2 regions of the Micromonospora sp. CNB394 genome follow, and region 1 is predicted to be linked to the other one. Evidence: riboswitches for the same ligand, from Rfam matches in the RefSeq annotation. Region 1 holds a riboswitch; the other holds the start of a gene.
The links. Region 1 has a riboswitch for cobalamin ahead of C569_RS0113880 (prenyltransferase/squalene oxidase repeat-containing protein). Riboswitches for the same ligand answer to the same signal wherever they lie in the genome.
Positions count from the first base shown of each region.

Region 2: another riboswitch for cobalamin. It lies ahead of C569_RS0116310 (ribonucleoside-diphosphate reductase subunit alpha); the one in region 1 lies ahead of C569_RS0113880 (prenyltransferase/squalene oxidase repeat-containing protein).

Region 1 covers NZ_KB895834.1:21,789-25,971, reverse strand. The annotation lists gene C569_RS0113890 (terpene cyclase/mutase family protein) at 1-273, opposite strand, end outside; cobalamin riboswitch at 411-552, opposite strand; gene C569_RS0113885 (hypothetical protein) at 635-1,120, opposite strand; gene C569_RS0113880 (prenyltransferase/squalene oxidase repeat-containing protein) at 1,156-2,199, opposite strand; cobalamin riboswitch at 2,297-2,443, opposite strand; gene C569_RS0113875 (FUSC family protein) at 2,692-3,795, shown strand; gene C569_RS0113870 (helix-turn-helix transcriptional regulator) at 3,841-4,183, opposite strand, start outside.
Region 2 covers NZ_KB895837.1:81,645-85,827, reverse strand. The annotation lists gene C569_RS0116325 (acyl-CoA thioesterase) at 1-366, shown strand, start outside; gene C569_RS0116320 (LysE family translocator) at 370-993, shown strand; gene C569_RS0116315 (PrsW family intramembrane metalloprotease) at 1,028-1,873, opposite strand; cobalamin riboswitch at 1,995-2,210, shown strand; gene C569_RS0116310 (ribonucleoside-diphosphate reductase subunit alpha) at 2,326-4,183, shown strand, end outside.

The DNA.
Region 1 (4,183 bases):
CGCGGTCGCCGCCGTCCGGGTGGGCGCGTCGACGCCGGTGGCGGACAGTGCGACCAGGCCGTCGACGGTCAGCCCCCAGTCCTCGGGGGTGAACGGGCCGGGCAGCGAGCCGTCGGTGAACTCGCCGGCCAGCCAGGACGCGGCGTCGCGGGCGGCCGTGACGTGGGCCGGGGTGGGTGCCGCGACCACTGTCAGCGGAGCGCCGGTGATCATGGCAAGGGTCGCCACCGTGGCTGTACCGAGACCGGTGGTGAGACGCCGGGACAGGGGCATCAGGGGTGCCTTTCGCAGAGCGGTCGGTGAAAGCTCCGGAAAGCACCCCGAGAAACGGACACCCCGCTCCGCGTGCTGCGGTGGGCGGGGTGGGCCGGACCTCGGTGGCCCGGACTTCACCGTGTAGACCTCGACAGTGGAAGCCGCTCGTCCCGGGCGGGGCATTCCGGCTCGCGAAAAGGGGACTCTCGCTCACGGTTGCGGGTCAGCGCCGGCTTCGCACCGGCTTCCCCCCGCACGGGACGTATGCAGTTGTGTGCCCGGCGTGCACCGGGTGCCGACACCGTACCGCTCGGGCGCGCGACGACGCCAGAGCGCAGACCGGCACCCGGTGCGCCGCTTGTCACACCGCTGCCGCGGCTCAGGGTGCGGCGATACCCGGCGGGGCGCCCGCCCCGAAGGACCAGCCCTCGACACTGCCCGGCGCGGGGTTGTAGCTGGTCGCTCCCGAGGTGCTGTAGGACCAGGAGCCGCCGCTGGGTGCGTGCCAGTACGACCAGTACGCGGTGACCGGCGGGGTGTTGACGCACGGCTCGGTCGCGGCGGTGGGCTTGCCGTTGATCCGGCAGACGAAGGCCAGACCCCAGCGGGCGGTACCGGTGACGGTGAAGCCGGCGGCCTGCAGCGCGGCCAGGCCCGTGGCCGGGTCACCGGGGGCACAGCCGACCTGGACACCGCCGCCGAGCGCGGCGAAGTCGACGACCACTGTGACTCCCGAGGTGCCGACGCAGGCGGCGGCGTGCGCCGCCCGGGGCGTGGGTTCGACGGCGGTCAGCGCGACGCCCGCCACGACGGCGGCCAGCAGACCGGCCAGCCAGTTGCGGACTGTGGAACGGGGACGGAACACGGATCCTCCTGTGATCGGGTGAGCGGCGAGAGGGTTCACGGGCAGGTAGGCGCCGGTGCGCCGGAATCGGCGCCGGTGGCCGACAAGCGGGCGTACCCGGTCCCGGTGAGGCCGAGGACGGCCTGCGCGGTGGCCCGGGGTGCGGTGGCCGGGTCGAAGCCGCCGCCGTCGAAGTCGACCGCGCCCCGGTCCGCCGGTGCGGCGGCGCAGCCGAGCTGGAGACCGGCGAGGAAACCCCGGGCGCGCGCCCAGGCCAGCGGCCGGTGGCCGTCGCGCAGGGCCTGCGCGGCGAGGCCGGTGCTGTTGGCGTTGGGCGTGCCGGCGACGTTGGTGAAGCCGCCGTCGGCGCCCTGGACGGACACCAGCCAGCGCACCCCTGCGGCGGCGTCGGCCGGACGCCCCGCGGCGCGCAGCGCCTGCGTCGCGAGCGCCGTGGCGTCCACGTCGGACGAGCAGACCGGCTGCGCGGGCAGCAGCGGGTAGCCGCCGTCCGGGCACCGGGTGCCGGCCAGCCAGGCAGCCGCCGCAGGAGGCGCACCCAGCGCGGTGCGGTCCAAGGCGAGGATCGCGAAGGACTGGCTGAACGCGTTGCTGTAGTCGCCGTACGCGGAGCGGTCGCTGAACCGGCCGTCCGGCGTCTGGAGCGAACGCAGCCGGGCGATCAGGTCCACCCCGCCGACGTCGGCCGGGTCGCCGCCGCGCACCTGCACGGCGAGCGCGAGCTTGGCTGTCGCACCCGCGTACGCCTCGGAGACACCGTCGCCGAGGTAGCCGTCGCGGACGTCCGGCCGGGTGACCCAGGCCAGCGCGTCGGCGCCGTAGTCGTCGGCGGCGCCCGCCGCGGCGAAGGCGAACACGGCGTCGAGGGTCAGCCCCTGGTCGGGGTAGGCGACACCGTCGAAGACCACCTCGAAGCGTTCGCCGTCGACGAGTTGCCGGGCGAGCCAGCCGGCGGCGGCCTCCGGGCGGGTGACTCCGGCGCGCTCGGGTGCGGCGACGGCTGGTGTGGTGAGGGTGAGGGCGGCGAGCACGCCGCAGAGGAGCGCGAGCAGGCGGTGCCGGCTTCGGCGGACGACCATCGGAAGCGCCTTTCCGGCCCGGCGGTCGTCGAAAGCCCTACCGACGCGGCAACGCCGGGTCGGTAGGGACTCCGACCCGTGGGCCACGACGGGTGGGGAGCGGATGCACGCGTACGACGGGTATTCGGGCTCGCCGCCCAGAGTCCACTGGACGGCCTACCGTTGCGGGCCAGCGCCGGATTTCGACCGGTCTTCCCCCGCACGTACGCGCGTTGGTTCAGTTGTCGCGACAGTCTTATGTGGCCGCTGCTCCGATGTCAATGCGCCAGGAGCCGGACACGCGCCGTGACGGGTGGTCGGAGTCGGCGTTCTCACGTCCGCCGCCGTCGGAGAGGGTCGTGGCAGCCCTTCCGATCGAACTGGCGGAATCGTCGCCCCGGCCGGCGTCCGTCACCCGGGCGATTGAGCAGGTCACGGCCGGGGTAGTGGCCCTCCTCGCGGAAGATCAATCGGCGGCCCGTCCCGGTCCGCCCGGCGAGAGGGGTACCACCGGTGCGGACCTGGGTACGCGACGCCGCCGCGCGGTTGCGCGGCGAGGCGATGACGGTGGTCGAGCTGACCGCCGCCGCTGTGGTCGCGTGGATCGTGGCGGCGGTGGTGATCCGTCATCCGGACCCGTTCTTCGCACCGACCGCCGCGCTCGTGGTGCTCGGCGAGTCCCGCGGCCGGCGGCTGCGGCAGACCGTCGAGATCCTGCTCGCCGTGGCAGCCGCGGTGCTCGTCGCGGAGCTGCTGGTGTACGCGCTGGGCCCGGGCACCGGGACGGTCCTGCTGGTGCTGCTGCTGACCACCACCACGCTCGTGGCGATCGGGGCCCGTCGTGCGCTGGTCGTGCAGGCCACCGTCTCGGCGATGTACCTGGTGGTGGTCTCCGCGCCGAACGGGACGCTGATGCCGTTCCGCTTCGTCGACGCGCTCATCGGCGGCGTGGTGGCGCTCGCCGCCAGTCAGCTGATGGCCGCCCGCGACCCGCTGGCGCCACTGGTGGCGCAGGCCCGGCGCAGCTACACCGACCTGGCCGACCTGCTCGACCGGGTCAACGCGGCACTGCGGGGCTGCGACGAGGACGCCGCCCGCGCCGCGCTGGACCGGGCGCGGCAGGTGGACGACTGTGTCGCCGAGATGCAGGCCGCGGTGCTCGCCACCGGCGAGACGCTGCGGCTCGGACTGCGCCGCCGGCACCTGGGCAAGCTCGCCGAGGTGGAGGCCACGTTGCGGCAGCTCGACTACGCCGCCCGCAACATCCGGGTGCTGGCCCGGGCCGGCGTTACCCTGACCCGCCGGCACACCGCCACACCGCCGGAGCTGGCCGCCGCGATCGGCGCGCTGACCTCCGCCGTACGGTCGGCTGGTGAGGCCATGGCCCGCGACCTCACCGGCGCCGACGCCGACCGGCACGCGCAGCGGGCCGACGCCGCGGCCCTGGAGGCGGTGCGGCTCGCCGCGGGCCTGCTGCGGACCGACTCGCCGCTGCCGGTCACCATGATCGTCGGGCAGATCCGGGCGACCGCGATCGACCTGCTGCGCGGCGTCGGCCACGACGACGTGACGGTGCTGGACCGGGTGGACGAGGCGCTCGGCCTGAGCCGGGCGTGACACCCGTCGGCCGCCGGAGCCGACTCGCCAGCGGCTGACAGGACGCTACGTCGTGAAGTAGGCGGCGCTCTCCGCGTCGGCCGGGTAGTAGGACTCGATCGCGATCTCGTCGACCGTGATGTCCATCGGGGTGCCGAACGTGGTGATGGTCGAGAACAGCCGCAGCTCCCGTCCGCCGACGCGAAGGATCATCGGTAGCACGACGTCCGTCTCGATCCGGTGACCCGGCGTATCGTCCGGCTCGGGCGCCAGCAGCTCTTCGTAGAGCGCGGTGAGTTCAGGGTCGGGAGCAGTGGCGAGCTGGCGGGAGATCCGGGCGCGGAACACCGCGCGCACGTCGGCCAGATTGACGACCATGCGCGCGAGACCGCGCGGGTCCAGTCCCAGC
Region 2 (4,183 bases), on a different contig from region 1:
GTCGCCGCCCGCCACTCCGACGGCCCGGCCGTCACCGCCGCCATCGACGAGACCGCGTTCCTGCGGGCGGTACGCGTCGGGGACGTGGTGCACGTGGACGCCCGGATCACCTGGGCCGGCCGCAGCTCGATGGAGGTGGCGGTCAAGGTCAGCGCGGACCGGTGGGACCGCGCGGTGCCGCCGGTGGACGTGGCCACCGCGCATCTGGTGATGGTGGCGGTGGACGACGAGGGGCAGCCCCGGCCGGTGCCGCCGCTGCGCACCGAGACCGAGGGCGACCGGCGGCGCTACCGGGAGGCGCAGATCCGGCGCGAGCACCGGCTGGCGCTGCGCCGGGCGCTGCTCGACGGCGCCGGGGAGGGCTGAGCGGTGCTCGGGCTCTCCGCGGCCACGCTCGCCGGTTACCTGGCCGCCATCGTGGTGCTCATGCTCACACCGGGACCGGACATGATGTTCGTGCTCGCGAACGCCACCCGGTACGGCCCGCGGGCGGGCGCGGTGGCCGCGCTCGGGGTCGCCGCCGGGGAGGCGGTGCACGTCGCCGCCGTGGTCGCCGGGCTCGCCACCGTCATCGCCGCGTCCCCGGTGCTGTTCACCGCGATCCGGTGGGCCGGTGCGGCGTACCTGATCGTGCTGGGGCTGCGGGCGCTGCGCGGCACGGGCCGGCCCGGCGCGCGTGCGGACCGGCCGGACGGCGGCGCCGGGCGGGCGTTCCGCCGCGGGCTGCTGACGAACCTGCTCAACCCGAAGATGATCCTGTTCAGTGTGGCGTTCCTGCCGCAGTTCGTGCGGCCCGAGTCGGGCCCGGTGGCGGCGCAGCTGGTGCTGCTCGGCGTGCTGTTCGTCGCGGTGCAGCTCGCCGTGGACCTGGTGCTCGGCGTGGGCGCGGGGCGGTTCGCCAGCCGGTGGGGCGACAGCCGCTGGTCGCGGCGCGTGGACCGGCTCTGCGCGGTCGCCTTCGTGGCGCTCGGCGTCCGGCTGGCCGCCGGCTGAGACGCACCGACTCCATCACGCCGAGGTGGCGGCATCAGAGGTGCTCCGACCCCGCCACCTCGGCGAACTGGCGATGATCATGATGGGTGTCCCGGTTCGGCTCCGCCGGCGCCCGGAACACGGCCGGCCGCTCGCGGTCCAGGTGCAGGCGCAGCAGCACCCAGCCCAGCGACACGCCGCCGATGAACACGTACGCGGGCCGGGTGCCGAACGTGTCCCAGCAGGTGTGCAGCGTGACGGTGGCGGCGAAGGTGAGCAGGAACGCCGCCAGCTTCCGGCCACCGGGCGCGGCGGCGAACGTGAACAGCGCGGCGGCGGTCAGCCCGGTCCAGGCCAGGTGCGCGGCGGGCGCGGTGAGACCGCGTACCAGCAGTGTCTGCTCCACCGCGCCGAGACTGCCCTGCGACCCGACGAACGCGGCGAACGCGTAGCCCACGGTCTCCAGCGCGGCGAACCCGGTGCCGGAGGCCACGCCGATCACCAGCCCCTGCGCCGGGGACCGGTGCCGCCGCCACAGCAGCAGGACGCCGGCCGGCACGATCAGCTTGGCGGTCTCCTCGGCCAGCCCGACGAGCGCCATCGGCAGGACGCCGAGGCGGTGCAGTGTGCCGTACTCCAGCCAGCCGGCGGCGACCACGCCGATCACGCCGCCGAGCAGCGCGGCGACGCCGACGACGGAGCCGGGGACCGGGCGGCGCGCCGGCCGCCCCTGGGCGAAGGTCAGGAACGTGGCGGGTGCGACGGACGCGCCGAGCAGGATCAGCGCCGGCACGAACGTGACGGTCCCGGTGCCGGCGAGTGTCTCCAGCACCAGCAGGTGGAGCCCGACGCCGACGAGCAGGACCGCCACCCACGCCCAGCGGCGTCCGGTATTCCCCATACCGCCGAGTATCGCGCCCGGCGGCGAGCCGCGGCATCGGGGGTAGGCACAGTGGACGGTGAGATCAATCCGACACGCCGACACGACATCTGGTGTTGCAAGGAAGCCCTCACCGCCATATATGGTGGCTCTCGCAGCTGGTTCGGCCGGGCCTTCACTGGTCCGTCCGAGGCAAGAGGGAACCCGGTGGAAGTCCGGGACTGCCCCGCAGCGGTGAGTGGGAACGACAGCCGTCAACAGCACTGGGCCACGGCCTGGGAAGCGACGGCCAGTAGGCGGCCGGCGACCCCGGTCGGGCCCGCGAGTCCGAAGACCTGCCAGCGCGCCGTGCGCCTCCGCGTACGGCGGTCGGAGGTCGCGCGGGACGACCGACGCCAGCAGCCGGGACGGCCGTTGCGCCGCGCCCGTTGGCGTCTCCCGCCGTCTCCGGACGGTGACAGCGAGGAGAGGTCATGACGGTCGTACAGGAGAGTCCCCCGTCCGGAACCGGCGGGTCCGAGGTCCGCCGGCCGGCGATGCGGGTACGCAAGCGCGACGGCGGCGCCGAGCCGGTGGACGTCAACAAGATCGTCCGGGCGGTGGAGCGCTGGGTCGCCGACCTGGACGAGGTGGACCCGCTGCGGGTGGCCACCAAGACGATAAGCGGGCTCTACGACGGGGCGACCACCGCCGAGCTGGACCGGTTGTCGATCCAGACCGCGGCGGAGCTGATCGGCGAGGAGCCGCAGTACTCGAAGCTGGCGGCGCGGCTGCTGGCCGCGTACGTGGACAAGGAGGTCCGCGGTCAGGGCGTGGCGAGCTTCAGCCAGTCGATCGCGTACGCGCACGGGCTGGGGCTGATCGGCGACGAGACGGCGGCGTTCGTGGCCCGGCACGCCCGCAAGCTCGACGACGCCGTGGACCCGGACGGCGACCTGCGGTTCGAGTACTTCGGACTGCGCACGGTGGCGGACCGCTACCTGCTGCGGCACCCGGAGTCCCGGCTGGTGGTGGAGACGCCGCAGTACTGGCTGCTGCGGGTGGCCTGCGGGCTGTCCCGCACCCCCGGCGAGGCGGTCGGCTTCTACCGGCTGATGTCCACCCTCGCCTACCTGCCCAGCTCCCCCACGCTGTTCAACTCCGGCACCCGGCACACCCAGATGTCGTCGTGCTTCCTGGTCGACTCGCCGCGCGACGAGCTGGACTCGATCTACGAGCGGTACCACCAGGTGGCGAAGCTGTCGAAGTTCTCCGGCGGCATCGGCATCTCCTGGTCGCGGGTGCGCGGCCGGGGCGCGCTGATCCGGGGCACGAACGGCCGGTCCAACGGGATCGTGCCGTTCCTCAAGACGCTCGACGCCGGGGTGGCCGCGGTCAACCAGGGCGGCCGGCGCAAGGGCGCGGCCTGCGTCTACCTGGAGCCGTGGCACCCGGACGTGGAGGAGTTCCTGGAGCTGCGGGACAACACCGGCGAGGAGTCCCGGCGTACGCACAACCTCAACCTGGCCAACTGGATCCCGGACGAGTTCATGCGCCGGGTCGAGGCCGACGGCGAGTGGTCGCTGGTTGACCCGTCGGACGCCCCGGAGCTGCCCGACCTGTACGGCGAGGCGTTCGACGCCGCGTACCGGGCCGCCGAGAAGAAGGCGGTCCGCACGGTGCAGGCCCGGGACCTGTACGGGCGGATGATGCGCACGCTCGCGCAGACCGGCAACGGCTGGATGACGTTCAAGGACACGTCGAACCGGCTGTCCAACCAGACCGGTGAGCCGGGCAACGTCATCCACCTGTCCAACCTGTGCACCGAGATCCTGGAGGTCAACGACGACGCCGAGACCGCCGTGTGCAACCTCGGGTCGGTCAACCTCGGCGCCCACGTCACCGCCGACGGGGTGGACTGGGAGCGGCTGCGCGCGACGGTCCGCACGGCGGTGGTCTTCCTCGATCGGGTGATCGACATCAACTACTACCCGGCCGAGCAGGCGGCGGCGTCGAACCCGCGCTGGCGGCCGGTCGGGCTCGGCCTGATGGGACTGCAGGACGCGTTCTTCACGCTGCGCCTGCCGTTCGACTCGGCGCAGGCCAAGGAGCTGTCCACGCGCGTGCAGGAGGAGATCCTGCTGACCGCGCTGGAGACCTCCGCCGGACTGGCCGAGCAGTTCGGCCCGCATCCGGCGTACCCGCAGACCCGGGCCGCCAAGGGTGACCTGCACCCGGACCTGTGGGGCGCGGAGCCGGCGCAGACGCAGCGGTGGGCGGCGCTGCGCGAGCGGATCGCCGCGGGCGGGCTGCGCAACTCGCTGCTGGTGGCGATCGCGCCGACCGCCACGA